Regions from separate parts of the Streptomyces zaehneri genome, predicted to be linked through region 4. Evidence: riboswitches for the same ligand, from Rfam matches in the RefSeq annotation. Region 4 holds a riboswitch; each other region holds the start of a gene.
The links. Region 4 has a riboswitch for cyclic di-AMP ahead of QQM72_RS24620 (M23 family metallopeptidase). Riboswitches for the same ligand answer to the same signal wherever they lie in the genome.

Region 1 (5,437 bases), on a different contig from region 4:
GGCGTCGGAGCGGGGGGCGTCCTTCGAGTCCCCGCTCGACGGCCGGGAGGAGTACCCGGTCGAGGGCGGCCCCCGCTTCGTCCGGCCGGCCCTGTCGGTGCGCACCGACGAGCGGCGCGGCACCGAGTGGTCCTACGAGGACTTCGAGGCCGACGACGACGGGCTGCGGCTGCGGTTCCGGGACGGGGGGCTCGCCGTCACCCTGCACTACCGGATGCGCGGCGATGTCGTCGAGCGCTGGACGACCCTGCGCAACGACGGCGAGGGGCCGCTGGAGCTGCTGCGCGCCGACTCCGCCACCTGGACCCTGCCCGAGCGCGACGACTGGCGGCTGTCGCAGCTGCACGGCCGCTGGGCCGCCGAGTCCCGGCTCACCCGGTCTCCGCTCACCTACGGCGAGCAGGTCATCGGCAGCCGCCGCGGCCACACCGGGCACCAGCACCTGCCCTGGGTCGCCCTGGACACCGACGCGACCGAGGAGCGCGGCGAGGTCTACGGCTGTGCGCTCGGCTGGTCGGGCACCTGGCGGATCGCCGTCGCCCAACTCCCGGACGCGCGCGTGCAGATCACCGGGGGCGTCGGGTACGACGACTCGGGGCTGCTGCGGCTGGCCGCGGGGGAGTCCTTCACCACACCGGTCTTCGCCGGCCTGTGGAGCGACGCCGGCTTCGGCGGGGCGAGCCGCACCTGGCACGCCTACCAGCGCGCGCACGTCGTCCCGGACGCCGAACAGGACCGGCCGGTGCTGTTCAACTCCTGGGAGGCCACCTACTTCGACATCTCCGAGGAGCAGCAGGGCACCCTCGCCCGGCGGGCCGCCGCGATCGGCGTGGAACTCTTCGTCGTCGACGACGGCTGGTTCGGTGCGCGCACCGGCGACCACGCCGGGCTCGGCGACTGGCGGCCCAACCCCGACCGCTTCCCGAACGGGCTGAAGCCCCTCGCCGACCAGGTGCACGGCCTCGGCATGCAGTTCGGCATCTGGGTCGAGCCCGAGATGGTCAACCCGGACAGCGAGCTGTACCGGGCGCATCCCGACTGGGTGCAGTTCCAATCCGGACGAAAGCGGACGGAGTTCCGCAATCAGCTCGTGCTGAACCTCGCGCGCGAGGACGTCCAGGAGTACCTCTGGGAGCAGCTCCACGCGCTCCTGTCCAGCGCGCCCGTCGACTATGTGAAGTGGGACTTCAACCGCTGCTTCACCGACGCCGGCTGGCCGGACGACCCCTACCCGCAGCGCCTCTGGGTCGACCACGTACGGGCCCTGTACGCGCTCCTGGACCGGCTGCGGGAGGCCCACCCCCAGGTCGCCTTCGAGTCCTGCTCCGGCGGCGGCGGGCGCATCGACCTCGGGATCATGAGCCGCACCGACCAGGTGTGGACCTCCGACAACACCGATCCGCTCGACCGGCTCGACATCCAGCACGGCTTCAGCCAGATCCACCCCGCTCGGGTCATGGCGGCATGGGTCACCGACAGTCCCAACGCCCAGCTCAACGGCCGGGTCAGCTCGTTGCGCTTCCGCTTCGTCAGCGCCATGGCCGGCGTGCTCGGCGTCGGCGGGGACCTCTCGCGGTGGAGCGAGGAGGAGCTCACCGAGGCGCGCCGATGGGTGGACCTCTACAAGGAGATCCGGCCGCTCGTGCAACAGGGCGACCTGTACCGGCTGCGGCCCCCGGCGGGCGGCCTGAGCGCGGTCCAGTACGTGCGCGGTGACGAGAGTGTCGTCCTCGCCTGGCTCCAGGCGCAGCGGTTCGGCGAGCCCGTTCCGGCGCTGCGGCTGCGCGGACTCGACCCGGCGGCATCGTACGAATGCCGCGAAACGGGCGAAGTCCACCGGGGAGCGGTGCTGCTCCATCACGGGCTGCGCACCGGACTGCGGGGCGACCTTGATGCGACGGTTATCCGGCTGCGTCGCATCTGAGGTTTCTGTCCGAATTGGTTCCTTAATTCCAACTAGCTCTGGAATTAAGGAACCTGGAGAGCTGTCACGTGAGCAGCGTCATATCCGTGACCGTATGTCGCCCGTCATGTTCACGTAATTCGCATGCCTTTCCAGGGTGCTTGGCGGTGGATGGCCCCCTTGTCTCACGGAGTGTGACCGGGAATTCTCACAGCGGATCAAGAGAAAGGCGTGAGCGGCGCAACCGCTGCTTGTCCCTGTGCGTCCCGGTCGCTTACGTTCCACACCAATCCGGACGGACGCCGAATCCTGCCACCGCCCGGAGTCCGCACACCCACCCGTATCTGGCAGGAGCGGGGGACCCACAGGTACAACCGCCTGTTCCGGTCTCCGGAACAGGCTTTGGGGTAAAGCCGCGCCTCGGCGCGGCCGGGCATCTCCAGTCCGCACCCGACAGCTGACCTCGCAGGCGCCGGAGAGGAATTCGCCATGCCCGCGAAGGGTAAGCACCGCCGTCCGAAGACCCAGCGCTTCACTCGTTCCATAGCCGTCGCCGGAACGGGCGGCGCCGCGCTCGCCCTTCCGCTCATAGGTGCCGCCGGCGCGCACGCGGCCCCCGCGCAGTCCGTCGCGCAGTCGGCCTCCCAGGCCGTTCCGGAAAAGGCCGTGCAGTCCGTGCCGGTGGCGCGGAAGTCGGCCACCGCCACGACGGCCAAGTCCTACACCGTGCGGTCCGGCGACTATCTGTCGAAGATCGCCGACGAGCAGAACGTCAGCGGCGGCTGGCAGAAGCTGTACCAGGACAACCGTCAGGCCGTCGGCGGCGACCCGTCGCTGATCCACCCCGGCCTGAAGCTCTCGATCGGCAAGAAGGCCGCGAGCACCGGTTCGTCGTCCGGTTCCTCCTCGTCCTCCGCTTCGAAGCCGAAGGCGTCCGGGACCAAGTCGTCGTCCTCGTCGTCCTCGTCCTCGTCCTCGTCGTCTTCGTCTTCTTCATCCGGTTCGTCCTCCTCGAAGGCGGTCACCCAGGCCGCCGACAGCGGCACCGGTACCTCCGGCGGTTACACGCTGCCGGTGGCGGGCGCCGTCGTCGGCACCGCCTACCACACGGCCGGCAGCATGTGGTCCAGCGGCTACCACACCGGCACCGACTTCGTCGTCCCGACCGGCACCTCCCTCAAGGCCGTGGGCGCGGGCACCGTCGTCTCCGCGGGCTGGGGCGGCGCGTACGGCAACCAGGTCGTCATCAGGCTCGCCGACGGCTACTACGCCCAGTACGCCCACCTGTCCCAGCTCTCCGTCTCGGCCGGCCAGACCGTGACCGCGGGCCAGCAGCTCGGCCTCTCCGGCGCCACCGGCAACGTGACCGGCCCGCACCTGCACTTCGAGATCCGCACCACGCCGGACTACGGCTCGGACGTCGACCCGATCGCCTACCTCCGCGCGCACGGCGTCTCCGTCGGCTGACCCCCGCCGACCGCGACGACCTCCCGCCTGACACGCGGCCGAAGGCCGGACCCCGATCCCCGGGTCCGGCCTTCGGTGTGTCCGGGGGAGGGGAGGGCCGGTGTCGGACTTTGCGCGTTCATGATCGTTCTGTTGCGTTCTTGTGGCAGCCCTTCTTGCCCCGTCGACAGGCGGGACAGAGTGGGGACACAGTGATCCCCGTCAGCGAGCAAGCGCTTTCTATCGCTCTTCGGAGGTCCTGTGTCCGGCGTCGACCGACGCATCTTCATCAAGGGCGCCGCGGCCGCGGCCGCCGTCACCGCCGTCACCCTGCTGGCCGGACTCGTCTCCGCGCCCGCCGGGCACGCCACCGGGGTCCCGCGCCGGATCGTCGAGAACCTCGACCGCGGCCTGGTCGCCACCCCGTCCGGCGAGGGGACCTTCCTCAGCTGGCGGCTGCTCGGCACCGAGTACGCGCGGCACGCGAACGCCATCGCCTTCAACGTCTACAAGAACGGACGCCGGCTCAACCGGGAGCCGCTGCGCAAGTCGACGACCTATCAGGACGACAGTCCGGGGGCGGGCACGTACACCGTCCGCGCCGTCGTCGACGGGCGGGTGCAGAAGCCGAGTGCGGCGGCTCTGCGCTTCACCGACGGCTACGCCGAGATCCCGCTGGCCGGTGCCGACGGCTACACCGTGCAGCATGCCTGGCCGGGTGACCTCGACGGCGACGGGCGCTACGAGCTGGTCGTCAGCCGGCTGTCCGGGACCCGCGACAGGCCCGATCTGCTGGAGGCCTACACGCTCACCGGCGAGCGCCTGTGGCGGGTCGACCTCGGACCCGGCTCGTACACCCAGGTCGGCGGGAACGGCGCCAACGACCCGGCGCCCGCCGCGATCAGCGGGTCCACCGCGATCGGCGGCTATCGCAACGACGACAACGTCACCGTCTACGACCTCGACGCCGACGGCCGCGCCGAGGTGCTGGCGCACACCGCCGCCGGGACCACCTTCGCCGACGGCGCACAGGTCACCGCCGCCTCGCCCGCGAACCAGTTCGTGTCGGTGATCGACGGAGCGACCGGCGCCGAGCGGACCCGTCAGCCCGTCCCCGACGACTTCGTGGCCGACGGCCCCTCCGGCGGCCACTTCGGCATCGCCTACCTCGACGGCGAACACCCCAGCCTGGTCACCAAGCTGGTCACCCGGGTCGGAGCCAAGCGCGGCTCGTTCCGGGTCCTTTTCCAGACCTGGGACTTCAACGGCACAGATCTCGAACGCCGTTGGAAGTACGTGGTGGACCCGGCGACCGGCGCGACCAGCTTCCACCAGATCCGCACCGTCGACGTCGACGGGGACGGCAGGGACGAGATCGCCGACGGCAACTACGTCGTGAACGGCGACGGCACGCTGCGCTACGTCGTCGACGGCGCCATCCACGGCGACCGCTTCGACATCGCCGACCTCGACCCCGACCGGCCCGGCCTGGAGGGCTTCGCCATCCAGCAGTCCGAGCTGGGCATCGTCTCCGCCTTCCCCTGGTACTACTACGACGCCGCCACCGGCGAGCGGCTGGTCACCGGCTCGCACCCGACGAGCCCGGTGAGCGACGCGGACCTCGACACCGGCCGCGGGAACGCCGCGGACATCGACCCCGGCCACCGCGGCTACGAGTACTGGACGTCCACCGCCGACGTGACGCGGCCCGGCGCGGGAGTCTTCAACGTCCGAGGCGGCAAGGTCTCCGCCACCACTCCCAGCGTCAACTTCCGTATCTGGTGGGACGGTGACAAGGCGTCAGAACTGCTCGACTTCACCCGCGTCGAGAAGTGGGACCCGGCGACCGAGAGCAGCGCGACGGTCTTCGACCCGGCCGGCGTCGTCTCCGGCGCCCGCAACGCCACCCCGTTCTACGGCGACCTCGTCGGCGACTGGCGCGAGGAGATCCTCGCCGAGACCGCCGACCACACCGCCCTGCGCCTCTACACCAGCACCGTGCCGACCGACACCCGCGTCTACACGCTCGCCCAGAACCCCGCGTACCGCCTCGGCTGGACCGTCCGCGGTTACCTCCAGTCCACGTAC
Region 2 (5,437 bases), on a different contig from region 4:
CCCTTCCCTGGTGGGCGTCCTGGACGAGGAACGCGACCTCGGCCTCGTCGGCCGGGGCCGAGGCGGCCATGCCGTCGGCACCAATGCGGTCATAGCGTACGGTGGCGATGAACTCGCCGCCGACCGTGGCCGCGAGTCCCACCCGGTCCACAAAGTCGTGGTGCGTGAAGCGGTGGACGTCCTTGTCGGACAGGCGCGGGTAGGGCGCGAAGAACCGGTAGTACTTCGACTCGTCCGAAACCTGCTCGTAGAAGCTGACCAGGCGCTCGGCGTCATCGACGGTGATGGGGCGGATGCGCGCGGTGCCGCCGTCGCGCAGCACCACGTCGGCCTCCCAGTGGGCGGGGTACTCGTGCCGGTCCGACGCGCTCTGCATGGGGCCCAGAGTACGGCTCGCGTACGACAACGGCGCGAGGCAGTCTGTGGAGGACGTTCGTCGGATCGAGGCCGCGATCCGACGCCCACGTCGGGAGGGGTCGCACGACCCCTCCCTCACACGCTTCACGTGTGGAACACTGGTCTAGACAACCTGAACACTGAAGGGCAGCATCACATGGCTGAGCGCCGCGTCAACGTCGGCTGGGCCGAGGGCCTTCACGCCCGCCCCGCTTCCATCTTCGTCCGGGCCGCCACGGCCGCAGGTATCCCGGTGACGATCGCCAAGGCTGACGGCAACCCCGTCAACGCGGCCTCCATGCTGGCCGTTCTCGGCCTGGGCGCCCAGGGCGGCGAGGAGATCGTCCTCGCCTCCGAGGCCGACGGCGCGGACGCCGCGCTCGACCGTCTGGCGAAGCTGGTCGCCGAGGGTCTCGAGGAGCTCCCCGAGACCGTCTGAGCGCGTGGCCCCCTTTGCGCCTGAGCCGCCACCGCACTCGCGGATGCGGTCGTGCGTCATCGGGGGTGCTCAATTGACGGTGATGGCGTTCGTCACTTCAAAGGTGTCGTCCCGCTAAACCACGAAGGGCTCGTCCGAATTATCGGGCGAGCCCTTCGCATTTCCCGCTACGGGCAGCAGAAATAATCCCCCGCGAATTATCCCCTCTTTGTATACGGCCCTCGTGTTAATGCCGCAGACCCGTCATGTTTACGGGAGGTTGCGAAGTCCTCACACGGTCGGCGCGCTCGGGCCCGCCGGAAAAGCGCAGCCGGTGCGCGCCCGTCGCGCGCTCGGTGTGCAGCGCCGTGATCGCCCGCGCACGCTCGCCGTCGCCGCGCGCCACCGCGTCCACGATCGCGCCGTGCTCCGCCCAGGACTCCACGGGGTTGGCCGGGGCCTCCACCGCGTACATCCAGGCGATCTTGTGGCGCAGCTGGGTGAGCATCGACGTCAGGGCATGGCTCCCGGAGGACTGGGCGAGCGTCTCGTGGAACCAGCCCCCCAGGGAGCGCAGGTCCTCGCTGTTGCCCCGCCTGGCCCGCTCCTGGCCCAGCCGGACGAGGCCGCGCAGCACCTTCAGATGGGCCTCGGTGCGGCGCTGGGCGGCCCGGGAGGCGCCGAGCGGCTCCAGGAGCATGCGCATCTCCAACAGGTCCGCGGCCTCCTGCTCGGTCGGCTCCGCGACGCACGCGCCCGCGTGCCGCCGCGTGACGACGAAGCCCTCGGCCTCCAGCGTGCGCAGCGCCTCCCGGACGGGCACGCGGGAAACGCCGTAGCGGCGAGCGAGGAGTTCCTCGGTGAGGCGGCTGCCGCGCTCGTAGACACCCGCGACGATGTCGTCCCGAATGGCCGTGCACACCGAGTGCGCCGGAATACGCATGACGGACCTCCGCCTTAATCCCCGTGAAACGTCGACGATTGACGTGTGTTCCGTGACTCTATTGCAATGGGCGGGGATTTCCGATGGCGGGCCGGAATCCAGGGATATTTTTTGGACAGCGGGGCCTCGAAAACGGCGAAAGCCCCGGCCGGGAGGGCCGGGGCAAGACGATCTGTCGCCGTGGGTCGTCAGACGTTCACGCCGTGGTTGCGGAGGTAGGCGACCGGGTCGATGTCCGAGCCGTACTCCGCGGTGGTGCGGGCCTCGAAGTGCAGATGCGCGCCGGTGACGTTGCCGGTGGCGCCGGACAGGGCGATCCGCTGGCCCGGGGTGACCTGCTGGCCCACCGACACCTCGATGGACGACAGGTGACCGTACTGGGTGTACGTCCCGTCGTTCATCTTGATGACGATCTGGTTGCCGTACGACCCGCCCCAGCCGGCCTCGACGACGGTGCCCAGGCCGACCGCGTGCACGGTGGTGCCGCTGGCCGCGTGGAAGTCGATGCCGGTGTGGCTGCCGGAGGACCACAGGGAGCTGCTGGCCTGGTAGCTGGTCGACACGTAGGAGCCGGTGATCGGCGAGACGAAGGTGTTGAGGCGCTTGCGCTCGGCCTCGCGGGCCGCACGCACGCGTGCCTCGCGCTCCTCCACGGCCTTCTTGGCGGCGGCCTGCCGGGCGGCCTCCTCGAAGGCCGCGTGCTTCTGCACGGCGACCTGGTCGTCGACCTGCTCCGCGACGGCCTCGGACGCGGTGACGACGGGGATCAGGCCGGTCTGCTCGGGGCTGGGCTCGGCGGCGAGGGCCGGGGTGGCGGCGACGGTGGCCATCACGCCGGTGGTGGTGAGCGCCGCGACGCCCGCCGCGCGAGCGGTGGTCCGCTGCATCCGGCCGGGACGACGGTGCTTGCCGGGCGCGCAGGTGAACGCCATGAAGTCGGGTGTGTCCTTTCCTTCCTTCTCGCCTACCGGGTTAGCTGACGGGTTCGGAGCAGGAAGGTCTCCTACGGACCCCCTCGCGATCACGCGCGGGCGTCCGATTCACCCCAGGGACTGCACATGGGTCCCCGGCTCCCCTGGCTCGCGCCGTACGGGGACTCGGCGATGACTGTCCGGTGCCGCGGCTGCGGCGCACTGCCTGACGAACAGCCCGCATGACGCTAAGCGGCGCGGGTTTCAATCCTCAAACGGATCCCGGTTTTTGTAGCGCATCCCACAGGGCAGACGGGCAACCTCCGCATCAATTCGGACATAGGGAAGCCCTGGTGACGCTTTCGCCGACCAGGGCCCCCACAAGCGCGTGCCGTTGCCGGGACCTACTCCGCGGACACGACCTTCACCTCGCCGATGCCGAGGGCCTCGACCGGCTCCTTGATCTGGGCCGCGTCACCGACCAGCACGGTCACCAGTCGGTCCACCGGGAAGGCGTTCACGGCCGCCGCGGTGGCCTCCACGGTGCCGGTCGCGGCGAGCTGCTGGTACAGCGTGGCCTGGAAGTCGTCCGGCAGGTGCTGCTCGACCTGGTCCGCCAGCGTGCCGGCGACGGCCGCGGCGGTCTCGAACTTCAGCGGCGCCACACCGACCAGGTTCTGCACGGCGACGTCACGCTCGGCGTCGGTCAGCCCCTCGGCGGCGAGGGTACGCAGCACCTTCCACAGGTCGTCCAGGGCGGGGCCGGTGTTCGGGGTGTCGACGGAGCCGCTGATGGCGAGCATCGCGGCCCCCGTGCCGTCGGGGGCGGACCGCAGGACCTGTCCGAACGCGCGGACCCCGTAGGTGTAGCCCTTCTCCTCGCGCAGGACACGGTCCAGCCGGGAGGTGAGGGTGCCACCGAGGCAGTACGTGCCGAGCACCTGCGCGGGCCACACACGGTCGTGCCGGTCGGCGCCGATCCGGCCGATCAGCAACTGCGTCTGGACGGCGCCCGGACGGTCCACGATGACGACCCGGCCGGCGTCGTCGGCGGTCACCGGCGGCACGGGCCGCGCCTGGGCCGAGGAGCCCTTCCAGGCGCCCAGGGTGTCGCCGAGAAGCGCCTCCAGGCCGACACCGGTGAGGTCGCCGACGACCACGGCGGTGGCCGTGGCGGGACGGACGTGCCTCTCGTAGAAGGCGCGTACGGCGGCGGAGTCGATCTTCTCGACCGTCTCCGCGGTGCCCTGGCGCGGCCGCGACATCCGCGCGGTGGCCGGGAACAGCTCCTTGGAGAGCTCCTTGGCGGCGCGCCGGGAGGGGTTGGCCAGCTCGTGCGGGATCTCGTCCAGGCGGTTGCGGACGAGGCGCTCGACCTCGCTGTCGGCGAACGCGGGGGCCCTGAGGGCGTCGGCGAGCAGACCGACGCCCTTGGCCAGGCGCGAGGCCGGCACTTCGAGGCTCAGCCGGACACCGGGGTGATCGGCGTGCGCGTCCAGAGTGGCGCCGCAGCGCTCCAGTTCGGCGGCGAACTCCTCGGCGGAGTGCTTGTCGGTGCCCTCTGAGAAGGCCCGCGCCATGATCGTGGCGACGCCGTCGAGGCCGGCCGGTTCGGCGTCCAGGGGTGCGTCGAGGAGGATCTCGACGGCGACGACCTGCTGGCCGGGACGGTGGCAGTGCAGCACGGTCAGGCCGTTGGCCAGCGCGGTGCGCTCGGGCGCCGGGAACGCCCACGGCCTGGCCTCGCCCGCCCGGGGCTGGGGGTGGAAGTCCATCGTGGCGAGCTCGGTCACCGGGCCGCCTCCTCGTTCTCGTCCTGGTCGGCGGGGGCTTCGGCGGCGGTCGGCTCGTAGACGAGCACCGCTCGGTTGTCGGGGCGCAGGCGGGCCTTGGCGATCTCCTGCACCTCGTCCGGCGTCACGTCCAGCACACGCTGGACGGCGTTGAGGGCGAGCTGCGGGTCGCCGAACAGGACGGCGAACCGGCACAGTTCGTCGGCGCGGCCGGCGACCGTGCCGAGCCGGTCGAGCCACTCGCGCTCCAACTGCGCCTGTGCACGCTCCATTTCCTCGGCCGTGGGGCCCTCCTCGGCGAACCGGGCGAGCTCCTCGTCGATGGCGGCCTCGATGACGGGCACCTCCACGTCACCGGACGTCTTCACGTCCAGCCAGCCCAGGGAGGGCGCTCCGGCGAGCCGCAGCAGGCCGAAGCCGGCCGCGACGGCCGTACGGTCGCGGCGCACCAGCCGGTTGTAGAGGCGGGAGGACTCGCCGCCGCCGAGGACGGTGAGCGCCAGGTCGACGGCGTCGCACGCGCGCGTGCCGTCCTCGGGCAGGCGGTAGGCGGCCATCAGCGCGCGGGCCGGCACCTCCTCCTCGACGATCTCGCGCAGCTGCTCGCCGATGACGTCGGGCAGCCCGCCGTCACGGGGGGCGGGCTTGCCGTCGTGGCCGGGGATGGAGCCGAAGTACTTCTCGACCCAGGCGAGGGTCTGCTCCGGGTCGATGTCACCGACCACGGAGAGGACCGCGTTGTTGGGCGCGTAGTACGTGCGGAAGAACGCGCGCGCGTCCTCCAGGGTCGCCGCGTCCAGGTCGGCCATCGAGCCGATCGGCGTGTGGTGGTACGGGTGGCCTTCCGGGTAGGCGAGAGCGGTCAGCTTCTCGAAGGCCGTGCCGTAGGGGACGTTGTCGTAGCGCTGGCGGCGCTCGTTCTTGACGACGTCGCGCTGGTTCTCCATCGACTCGTCGTCCAGCGCGGTGAGCAGCG
Region 3 (5,437 bases), on a different contig from region 4:
CCTGCTCCAGGTCGTCTTCCACGCCCGCATCGCCGAGGAGGACGAGGAGTCCCCGTTCTCCGTCGACGACGTCGCGGGCACGATCGTCGCCAAGCTCATCCACCGCCACCCCCATGTCTTCGGCGACGCCACGGCCACCACCCCCGAGGAAGTGAAGGAGCACTGGCTGCGCACGAAGGCGGCGGAGAAGCGGCGGGAGTCGGTGACCGACGGCGTCCCCCTTCACCAGCCCGGTCTCGCCCTCGCGGCGAAGCTGGTGTCCCGGGCCCGCACGGCACGGCTGGAGGTACCGCTGCCGACGGCCGAGGGCATCGGCTACGAACTGCTGGCCCTGGCGGCACGAGCCGAGTCGGAGGGCGTCGACCCGGAGGCGGCCCTGCGCGCGGCGGCGCGGGCGTACCGGGACGCGATCCGGGGTGTCGAGGGGGCCGATGGCTAGGAGGCGACGCCGCTGATGCCGCCCTCCGATACCGCGAAGCCGCCCACATGGTGTTAGCCCGCCGCGCGGAAGGCCCTCGCGGAGCGCGGCGAGGACACCGCTACGGTCGGGGAGTGACCGAGCAGCCCGACACCGACAACCCGGACCGCACCGCTCCCGAACTCTTCACCTGGGAGTTCGCGACCGACCCCTACCCCGCCTACGCCTGGCTGCGCGAGCACGCGCCCGTGCACCGCACCGTTCTTCCCAGCGGGGTCGAGGCCTGGCTGATCACCCGGTATGCCGACGCGAAACAGGCCCTCGCCGACCAGCGGCTCTCCAAGAACCCGGCGCACCACGACGAACCGGCGCACGCCAAGGGCAAGACCGGCATCCCCGGTGAGCGCAAGGCCGAGCTGATGACGCATCTGCTCAACATCGACCCGCCGGACCACACCCGGCTGCGACGGCTCGTCAGCAAGGCCTTCACCCCGCGTCGGGTCGCCGAGTTCGCGCCCCGGGTCCAGGAGCTGACGGATCAGCTCATCGACCGGTTCGCCGCCGAGGGGAAGGCCGACCTCATCCACGACTTCGCCTTCCCTCTCCCCATCTACGCGATCTGCGACCTCCTGGGCGTCCCCCGTGAGGACCAGGACGACTTCCGCGACTGGGCGGGGATGATGATCCGGCACGGCGGGGGCCCGCGGGGCGGTGTCGCGCGGTCGGTGAAGAAGATGCGCGGATATCTGCTGGAGCTGATCCACCGCAAGCGCGCGGAGCTTCCCGCCGACCCGGCTCCCGGCGAGGACCTCATCTCGGGTCTCATCCGCGCCTCGGACCACGGTGAGCACCTCACCGAGAACGAGGCCGCCGCCATGGCCTTCATCCTGCTGTTCGCCGGCTTCGAGACGACCGTCAATCTCATCGGCAACGGCACCTACGCCCTCCTCACCCACCCCGAGCAGCGCGCACGCCTCCAGCGGTCGCTCACCGAGGACGACGGCGAGCACGGCCTCCTCGAAACGGGCGTCGAGGAACTCCTGCGCTACGACGGCCCCGTGGAACTCGCCACCTGGCGGTTCGCGACCGAGCCGCTGCGCATCGGCGGGCAGGACATCGCGCCGGGCGACCCCGTGCTCGTGGTGCTGGCGGCCGCCGACCGTGACCCGGCGCGTTTCTCGGACCCCGACACCCTCGACCTGTCCCGCCGTGACAACCAGCACCTCGGCTACGGCCACGGCATCCACTACTGCCTGGGAGCGCCGCTGGCCCGGCTGGAGGGCCAGACCGCGCTGGCCACCCTGCTCACCCGGCTGCCCGATCTCCGACTGGCCGCGGATCCGGCCGAGTTGAGGTGGCGCGGCGGGCTCATCATGCGCGGACTGCGGACTTTGCCGGTCGAGTTCACTCCGGTGCATTCCGGTTCATGAGGATCCGCATCTGACCGGATGTCAGCCGGAGTGTGACCGTTCGGCGGAGCAAAGGTGACCAACACTCAAGTCTGTGATCTTCACGTGATCTGCGCGGCATTAACTTGTGACAAGTGATCGTCTGCCGATACGTTCTCTCGTCAGCGCGACGCATCGGTTCCACCTGCCGCGCCGGTCAGTGCTGTCCAGAGAAAGGCCCCTCGCATGCTCTCCGGGAACGGTCGTCACCGTCGCCCCCGCCAGGCCCCGGCCCTCCTTGTCGCGGCCGGAGTGACGGGCTCCGCCATCGCCATCCCGCTGCTCGCCGCCTCCGGCGCGAGTGCGGCGGACGGCACGGTGTGGGACAAGGTGGCGCAGTGCGAGACCGGCGGCTCGTGGAGCGCCGACGAGGGCGGCGGCGAGTACGGCGGCCTGAGCCTCACCCAGAAGGACTGGGAGGCGCACGGCGGCCTCGACTACGCCACCAGCCCCGACCTGGCCAGCCGCAGCCAGCAGATCGCCGTCGCGCAGAAGGTGCTCGCGGCCGAGGGGATCGGCGCGTGGGGCACCTGCGGGCTGACCTCCGGGCTCACCCAGGAGAACGGCGCGCTGAACGTGGACACCGGCGTGGCGGACGATTCTTCCGACTCGTCAGACTCGTCTGGTTCTTCCGGATTGTCCGACCTGTCCAGGGGATTGTCCGGATCCTCGGGCGCCTCGGGCTCCACGGCCGACGAGAACTCCTCGACCGGATCGTCCGACTCGTCCGCTGATTCATCCAGTTCGCCTTCGGCATCCGCTTCCTCCCCTTCGTCCCCTTCCTCCGCCGCCACGGGTGACTCCGGTACCTCCGGTGGTTCCGGCGGCCGGAGCGACGGCTCGACGGGCGACGACTCGTCCACGGCGACCCCGGGCGCGGACGACTCGGACAAATACGTCCAGGACGAAGGTTCTTGGAGCCTCGTCGACACCGGCTCCCTCGGCTCGGGCAAGCACCGCGGCGCCACCGCCGACGAGGCCACGACCAAGAGCGCGACCGACGACGGCCTGGACGGCACCACCACCGCCTCCGCCGGCCGGCACGCCGCGGCGACCTATGTCGTCCAGGAGGGCGACTCCCTCGCGTCCATCGCCGACTCCCTTGGCCTCGACGGCGGATGGCGCGCCCTCTATGCCGAGAACCGGGACCTCATCGGTGTCGACCCGAGCAACATCGCCGCCGGTCAGACCCTCGACACAGGGGTGGAATAGGGCGCAAAGCCCAAGAAAAACAGTGGCAGTTCGCGTCACGCTTCGCGCCGAATGTCCGGTTTGGTGAAAGTGTGGGATGAGTCTCAGAAGCCCTGATCGTCTTTGAAATTCCGCCGATCGCGTGTCTACGGTCGAGGCCGCTCGGCAACCCGGGCCCCGGCCGTCGCAACGCCGAATCCTGCCAGCGACGACCCGGGAACAGTCGTCGCGTCAAGCGCCGTAGGCAGGAGCGGGGGACCCAAGGTAAGTGCCGCGCCGGTCGGTTGACCGGAACGGCTCGGGGTGAAGCCACACCTCCCACGGAGCAGCGCTCCGACGGGCGAGGAAGTGGCCGGGCAACTCACACGGCCCGAACCCGACAGCTCACCTCGCAGGCGTCGGTGAGGGGATCCACCATGCTGTTTTCCGCCAAGGGCAAGCACCGCCGTCCCTCCAAGGCGACCCGCGTCGCCACGCTCGCCGGCGTCACCGGCGTCGCCATCGCCGCCCCGCTGATGGCGGCCGGCAACGCCTCCGCCGCCACCGCCTCCGAGTGGGACGCGGTCGCCCAGTGCGAGGCCGGCGGCAACTGGTCCATCAACACCGGCAACGGCTACTACGGCGGTCTGCAGTTCTCGGCGTCCACCTGGGCCGCGTACGGCGGCACCGCCTACGCCTCCACCGCCGACCAGGCCTCCAAGTCCCAGCAGATAGCCATCGGCGAGAAGGTCCTCGCGGGCCAGGGCAAGGGTGCCTGGCCGGTCTGCGGCACCGGCCTGTCCGGCGCCGCCTACAACGGCTCGAGCGCCGGCTCCTCGAGCTCCGGCTCGTCCAGCTCCTCCGGCTCCGCCGGCTCGTCGAACAGCGGCAGCACCAGCAGCCGCTCGACCGAGGAGCAGAGCGCCTCCCGCTCGACCGACCGCCCGGCCGCCTCCAAGACGGTCACCACCCCGACCGGCAAGAAGGTCAAGAAGGGCGACGGCGAGTACAAGGTCGTCAAGGGCGACACCCTCAGCTCCATCGCCGAGAAGCACAAGGTCAAGGGCGGCTGGGCGAAGCTGTTCGAGCTGAACAAGGACATCGTCGTCGAGGCCGACCTGATCTACCCGGGCCAGCAGCTGCACCTGAAGTGACACCGCGCCCGAGGCGTCACGGCGCCTGAAGTGACACCGCATCTGGGGTGTCGCGGCGCCTGGGGGTGTCACCTCACGTGAAGTGACACCTGGCCCCCAGAGAAGCCACAGCGCCCTCATATGCGAGGTCGGCACACTGAAGACCTCGTGAGGGTCACCCCCCGTCCCCACGGGCCCCCCGCTCCGGTGCGTGTTCCCCCGTACGCACCGGAGCGGGGTTTCTCTTTGCCCGTTCGTCACCTCCTGTCGGCTTTTCTCGGCCACTCCCTTTGTTCCGGGCGGAAACAATAGGTACCGTCTGTCTGTCCACGGGACGGTCGGTCGGCTGCCGACGGTCCCGGGGCGGTTAGGCTCTAGTCGCAAGGCTCAGCAAGGGCTCATCAAGGCCCCCGGGCCCCGCACAACCAGCGTCACATCCCAAGAAGGAGATGCTCGTGCCGTCCATCGACGTCGTCGTAGCCCGGGAAATCCTGGACTCCCGAGGCAACCCCACGGTCGAGGTCGAGGTCGGCCTCGACGACGGCAGCACGGGTCGTGCCGCCGTTCCGTCCGGCGCCTCCACCGGTGCCTTCGAGGCCATCGAGCTCCGCGACGGTGACCCCAACCGCTACCTCGGCAAGGGTGTCGAGAAGGCCGTCCTCGCCGTCATCGAGCAGATCGGCCCGGAGCTCGTCGGCTACGACGCCACCGAGCAGCGCCTGATCGACCAGGCCATGTTCGACCTGGACGCCACCGACAACAAGGGCTCGCTCGGCGCCAACGCCATCCTCGGCGTCTCGCTCGCCGTCGCGCACGCCGCCTCCGAGGCCAGCGACCTGCCGCTGTTCCGCTACCTGGGCGGCCCCAACGCGCACCTGCTGCCGGTGCCGATGATGAACATCCTGAACGGCGGCTCGCACGCCGACTCCAACGTGGACATCCAGGAGTTCATGATCGCCCCGATCGGCGCGGAGTCCTTCTCCGAGGCCCTGCGCTGGGGTGCCGAGGTCTACCACACCCTCAAGAAGGTGCTGAAGACCAAGGGCCTGTCCACCGGCCTCGGCGACGAGGGCGGCTTCGCCCCGAACCTGGAGTCCAACCGCGCCGCGCTCGACCTCATCATCGAGGCCATCAAGCAGGCCGGTTACGTCCCCGGCGAGCAGATCGCGCTCGCGCTCGACGTCGCCGCGTCCGAGTTCTACAAGGACGGCAAGTACGAGTTCGAGGGCAAGTCCCGCTCGGCCGCCGAGATGACCGAGTACTACGAG
Region 4 (5,437 bases):
ACGTCGAGCATGTCTTCGACGCGTTCATGAGCCCCGGTTCGGTCACCGAGCGCCTCAGCTTCTTCGCCGCGCCCTACGACGCCTCCGCCCCCGGCGCCGACACGGCGGGCGTGGCGGCCGAGGGCGAGGACATCGCCGTCGTCGAACTCCCCTTCGCCGAGGCCCTCGACCTCGTCCGCACCGGCGCGATCGCGGACGCGAAGACCATCATGCTGCTCCAGTGGGCCGCGCTGGACGGCCCGTTCGGGCCGCCGGCGGTCAGCCCACGTTGAGCCCGGTGAGGTCGGCCAGCGGCAGCGTGTGCTGGGTCTGGAGGACCTTCGCGCGCAGGTATCGGACGTTGTGCGGGGTCGTGAAGACGCCGGTCGGGACCCGGTCCTGCACCTCGATGCCCAGGGCGCGCAACTGGCCCGCCTTGTCGGGGTTGTTGGACAGCAGGTCCAGGCTCGTGATGCCCAGGGCGCGCAGCATCTGGGCGGCCGCCGTGTAGTCCCGGTCGTCCTCGGGCAGGCCGAGCGCGGCGTTCGCCTCGTAGGTGTCCAGGCCCTGGTCCTGGAGGGCGTAGGCGTCGAGCTTGTTGTAGAGGCCGATGCCGCGGCCCTCCTGCCGCAGGTAGAGCAGGACGCCGCCGGTCCCGGCTATGCGCTCGACCGCCTCGCGCAGTTGCGGCCCGCAGTCGCAGCGGGCGGAGCCGAAGACATCACCGGTCAGGCACTCGGAGTGCAGCCGGACCAGGGGGGTGGCGCCGGGCGCCGGCTCGCCGAGGACGACGGCGACGTGCTCCTGGCCGTCGACGAGGCCGTGGAAGGTGACCAGTTCGGCGTCGACGGAGTAGCCGTCGGGGAAGCGCAGCGGTACCCGGACGCGGGCGCGCGGGGTGGCGGCGGGGGTGTCGGGCATGCGGTCTCCCGGGTCCGGAGGACGGTGGCAAGGCGGCGCTGGGCCGTCTTGTGCTTCAGATTTGAAGCAGATCCAACGAGTCGAGACCCTACCTCATGCTTTAAATTTGAAGCAACTGGTTTGTGGCGCCCCTCACGAGGCCGCGGCCGGGCGGTCGCGGTCGGGCGGTCGCGGTTGCAGGGCCGTGGTCACGGGGCCGTGGTCACAGGGCCGCGATCGCGGTCCGCGGTCACGGGGTTCCGGAGCAGGGTGACGAGCGGCGGCGCCACGGGAGGTCCTCCGGTGCCGTCTCGCCGCCGTCCTTCTCCTGGAACCCGCGTGCGACCTGCGTGAAGATCTCCTCCAGCTGCCCCACCTGCTCGGCGGTGAGCCGGTCGAACAGGGCCGTGCGGACCGTCTCGACATGGCCGGGCGCCACGTCCTCCAGCACCGCCATGCCCTCGTCGGTCAGGACGGCGACGCTGCCGCGCTTGTCCCACTGGCAGTCCTCGCGCCGCAGCAGCCCGTCCTTCTCCAGCCGGGAGACCGCGTAGGTCAGCCGGCTGCGGGTGATCTTCAGCCGCTCCGCGAGGTCGGTCATCCGCAGCCGCCGTTCCGGGATGTCGGAGAGGTTGGCGAGGATGGAGTAGTACAGGTGGGGCATGCCGGCCTCCTGCTGGAGCTGCCGGTCGATCGCGTCCTCGAGGAGGAGGTAGCCGGCAACGTACGCGCGCCAGGCGCGTTGCTCCTCGGGGGTGAGCCAGCGAGTCGTCATGCTCCCAGTGTAAGTTTGTTTCAAACTTGAACCAAGCCCTGCCCGTCATCCCAGGGAGAGCCGCGCCGATGCCGTACCCGTACGTCCTGCTGTCCGCCGCCGTCTCCCTCGACGGCTATCTGGACGACACCACGCCCGAGCGCCTGCTCCTCTCCAGCCGCGCCGACTTCGACCGCGTCGACGAGGTGCGGGCCTCCGTCGACGCCATCCTCATCGGCGCCGGCACGATCCGCGCCGACAACCCCCGGCTCCTCGTGAACTCCCCCGAGCGCCGTGCCGCCCGGGTGGCCGCCGGACTGCCGCCGTACCCCCTCAAGGTCACCGTCAGCGGCTCCGGCGACCTCGACCCGGCGGCGAACTTCTGGCACACGGGCGGCGAGAAGGTCGTGTACACGACGGAGAAGGGCGCCGAGCGGGTCCACGCGCTGGGCATCGCCGCGGACGCCGTCCCGCTCGGCCCCGAGCTGGACTGGCGCCGCCTCCTCGAACACCTCCACGACGTGCGCGGCGTACGGCGCCTCATGGTCGAGGGCGGCGGAACGATCCACACCCAGCTGCTCCGGCAGGGCCTCGCCGACGAACTCCAGCTCGTCCTCGCCCCGCTCTTCGTGGGCGACCCGGCCGCGCCCCGCCTGTTCGGGCCGGGCGGCTACCAGGGCGGACGCCTGCGCCTGGTGGAGACCCGGCGCATCGAGGACGTCGTCCTGAACCGCTACGAGCCCACCGCCCCCGGCGCCGGACCGCTGCCCGCCGCGGCCGACCGGCACTGGCTGGCCCTCGCCTGCGCCCTCGCCGCCGACTGCCCGCCGTCGAAGACCGCCTTCAGCGTCGGCGCGGTGATCGTGGCCGCCGACGGCACGGAGCTGGCGCGCGGCCACTCCCGCGAGGCCGGCGACCCGGTCGTGCACGCCGAGGAGGCCGCCCTCGCGAAGCTCGACCCGGCCGACCCCCGGCTGCCCACCGCCACCGTCTACAGCAGTCTCGAACCGTGCGCCCGCCGCTCCTCCCGCCCGGCCCCCTGCGCCCGCCTGATCCTCGACGCGGGGGTGCGCAGGGTGGTCACGGCCTGGCGCGAGCCGGACACCTTCGTCACGGAGGCGGACGGAACCGGCCTGCTGACGGCCCAGGGCGTCGACGTCCTCGTGCTCCCGGAGTACGAGGAGCGGGCGAAGGAGCCGAACCGCCACCTCCTCTGAGGCCGCTGGGGCCCCGTGGATCAAGCGATGTGCTTTCTGTCCCTCTGATGCCGTACAGTTGTGTTCATCGCCGCGGGGTGGAGCAGCTCGGTAGCTCGCTGGGCTCATAACCCAGAGGTCGCAGGTTCAAATCCTGTCCCCGCTACTGATGAACCGAAGGCCGGAATCCGAAAGGGTTCCGGCCTTCGGTGTTTTCGTCGACGGCTTCGACCGTTTCCCTCACTCTTGGTGACCGGTCGACCGCCCTGCGCATAACGACTGAGTCACCATCAAGAATCCCATGACTGATGAAGCGTTTCCGGGGCATGTCGAGGCGTGGTCAACTCGCCCGTTTTTCACCGCTGGTAGCCCAAAAGTCCAGGCCGGAAATGTTGTTGATCAAGAGGAACGGCTTGGAAACCCACCCCCGGGTCTATTAACGTTCGATAACGCAGCGCGGTCGTCCCAGCCGGCACCAGAGTCGGCTCCGTGCGGCACGTGCCGAATCCCGCAAGGGAACCGGGGAACCACCACCATGGGGTGAATCACGCGGAAGCCGTCGTGAACTCGCAGAGTCCACGACACGTATACGCGCGTAGGAGACCTTCCCGCTCCGAACCCGTCAGCTAACCCGGTAGGCGACGGAAGGAAAGGAGTGCGCCCGCGTGGCGTCCAACCCGCCTGCCCCCGAGGCCCCTTACGCGCCCAGCCAGCGGTCCACCGAGACCTTCGGCTACGGCGGCTACCGCACCGACGAGGGACCTTGGGAGGAGTGGAACCCCACCGCGGAGTCCACTCGCCCGGTACGCGGCAAGCACCGCGTCGCCAAGCAGCGCGGCGGCGGATTCGCCCGCAGCTCCACCGTTCTCGGCGTCGGCGTCATAGCCGCCGTCAGCGCGGGTGGCATGGCCAGCGCCAACACCGGCAAGGCCCCGGTCTCCATCTCGATGCCGGACCTGCCCAACGTGGGCTCGCTCATCTCCGACGACGAGCCCGCCCCGGAAGCCGCGCCGGCCCTCGCCAGCTTCGGCTCCGAAGCCGCCGTGGACACCGAGGAGAGCGCCGCCGACGCCGGCGAGGCGCTGCGCAGCCGGATCATGGCGCAGGCCGAGTCGCAGCAGTCCCAGGTCGAGGTCAAGGCCCTCGCCGCAGCGGCCAAGGCCGAGTCCGACGCCGCCGCCAAGGCCGAGAAGGAGGCGGAGGCCAAGGCCGCCGCCGCGAAGAAGAAGGCCGCCGAGGAGGCAGCCGCGAAGGCCGAGGCCGCGCGCCTGGCCGAGCTGGCCAAGCAGTACACGCTGCCGACCTCCTCGTACACCATCACCTCGACCTTCGGTCAGGCCGGTTCGCTCTGGTCCTCCGGCTACCACACGGGTCTCGACTTCGCCGCGCCGACGGGCACGCTCATCAAGGCCGTCCACAGCGGCACCATCACCGAGGCCGGCTGGGCCGGTTCCTACGGCTACCGCACCATCCTGACCCTGGACGACGGCACCGAGCTGTGGTTCTGCCACCAGTCGTCGATCAGTGTCAGTGTCGGCCAGAAGGTCGCCACCGGTGATGTGATCGGCCGGGTGGGCGCGACCGGGAACGTCACCGGGGCCCACCTCCACCTCGAGGTCCACCCGGGCGGCAGCGCCGAAGGCATCGACCCGGCGGCCTGGCTGCGCGACAAGGGCCTCAACCCCTGAGTCGTCCCTCCGGGGACCCCGAGCCGTCCCGCCAGGACCCCTGAGCCGTTCCCTCGGACCTCCGGGTGCCTGAGCGGGTTCGTCCGGTCACCCCTGATCCACCCGCCAGCCTTGACGCCCTCCGCGTCGGGGCTGCCGGTCTTTGCCGGTCACAGGTACCGGCCACAGGGCCGGTCATACGTGCTGTTCACATGTTCTTCGCGTCACGCCCGGAATGGGCGGGCCGGTGCCGCCCGTTGACACGAAGCATGACTTCACTTCGCAAGCTCGGCTCCTCCGACCTCGAGGTCTTCCCGCTCTCCCTCGGCGGCAACGTCTTCGGCTGGACCGCCGACGAGACGGCCTCCTTCGCCGTACTCGACGCCTACGCGGCCGCGGGCGGCAACTTCATCGACACCGCCGACTCCTACACGGCGTGGATCGAGGGCAACAGCGGTGGTGAGTCCGAGACCATCATCGGCAGGTGGGTGCAGGCCCGGGGCAACCGCGACGACGTCGTGATCGCCACCAAGGTGAGTCAGCACCCCGAGTTCCCCGGCCTGTCCGCCGACAACATCAAGGCCGCCGCCGACGCTTCGCTCCGCCGTCTGGGCACCGACCACATCGACCTCTACTACACGCACTTCGACAAGCCCGAGGTGCCCGTCGAGGAGATCGTAGGCGCGCTCGACGAGCTGGTGCGGGCGGGCAAGGTACGGCACATCGCCGCCTCCAACATCACGCCCGAGCGCCTCCAGGAGTCCCTGGAGTTCTCCGACCGTGAGGGCCTGGCCCGGTACGTCGCCCTCCAGCCCCACTACAACCTGGTCTCCCGCGACACCTACGAGGGCGGACTCCAGGACCTCGCCGCCCGCTTCGGCATCGCCGCCGTCCCGTACTTCGCCCTGGCCGCCGGCTTCCTCACCGGCAAGTACCGGCCC

Region 1: another riboswitch for cyclic di-AMP. It lies ahead of QQM72_RS05965 (M23 family metallopeptidase); the one in region 4 lies ahead of QQM72_RS24620 (M23 family metallopeptidase).
Region 2: another riboswitch for cyclic di-AMP. It lies ahead of QQM72_RS32760 (M23 family metallopeptidase); the one in region 4 lies ahead of QQM72_RS24620 (M23 family metallopeptidase).
Region 3: another riboswitch for cyclic di-AMP. It lies ahead of QQM72_RS35450 (transglycosylase family protein); the one in region 4 lies ahead of QQM72_RS24620 (M23 family metallopeptidase).

Annotation. Positions count from the first base shown of each region.
Region 1 covers NZ_JASTTJ010000003.1:73,626-79,062, forward strand. The annotation lists gene QQM72_RS05960 (alpha-galactosidase) at 1-1,924, shown strand, start outside; cyclic di-AMP (ydaO/yuaA leader) riboswitch at 2,229-2,388, shown strand; gene QQM72_RS05965 (M23 family metallopeptidase) at 2,393-3,370, shown strand; gene QQM72_RS05970 (rhamnogalacturonan lyase family protein) at 3,611-5,437, shown strand, end outside.
Region 2 covers NZ_JASTTJ010000025.1:27,282-32,718, forward strand. The annotation lists gene QQM72_RS32745 (bifunctional acetate--CoA ligase family protein/GNAT family N-acetyltransferase) at 1-376, opposite strand, end outside; gene QQM72_RS32750 (HPr family phosphocarrier protein) at 554-835, shown strand; gene QQM72_RS32755 (GntR family transcriptional regulator) at 1,062-1,757, opposite strand; gene QQM72_RS32760 (M23 family metallopeptidase) at 1,946-2,689, opposite strand; cyclic di-AMP (ydaO/yuaA leader) riboswitch at 2,705-2,870, opposite strand; gene QQM72_RS32765 (M16 family metallopeptidase) at 3,073-4,461, opposite strand; gene QQM72_RS32770 (M16 family metallopeptidase) at 4,458-5,437, opposite strand, start outside.
Region 3 covers NZ_JASTTJ010000029.1:96,138-101,574, reverse strand. The annotation lists gene QQM72_RS35465 (nucleoside triphosphate pyrophosphohydrolase) at 1-439, shown strand, start outside; gene QQM72_RS35460 (cytochrome P450 family protein) at 553-1,848, shown strand; gene QQM72_RS35455 (transglycosylase family protein) at 2,053-3,078, shown strand; cyclic di-AMP (ydaO/yuaA leader) riboswitch at 3,284-3,470, shown strand; gene QQM72_RS35450 (transglycosylase family protein) at 3,474-4,190, shown strand; gene eno (phosphopyruvate hydratase) at 4,619-5,437, shown strand, end outside.
Region 4 covers NZ_JASTTJ010000015.1:184,397-189,833, forward strand. The annotation lists gene QQM72_RS24595 (NUDIX domain-containing protein) at 1-272, shown strand, start outside; gene QQM72_RS24600 (GTP cyclohydrolase II) at 259-900, opposite strand; gene QQM72_RS24605 (MarR family winged helix-turn-helix transcriptional regulator) at 1,130-1,654, opposite strand; gene QQM72_RS24610 (dihydrofolate reductase family protein) at 1,723-2,850, shown strand; tRNA gene QQM72_RS24615 (tRNA-Met) at 2,922-2,995, shown strand; cyclic di-AMP (ydaO/yuaA leader) riboswitch at 3,319-3,485, shown strand; gene QQM72_RS24620 (M23 family metallopeptidase) at 3,495-4,517, shown strand; gene QQM72_RS24625 (aldo/keto reductase) at 4,766-5,437, shown strand, end outside.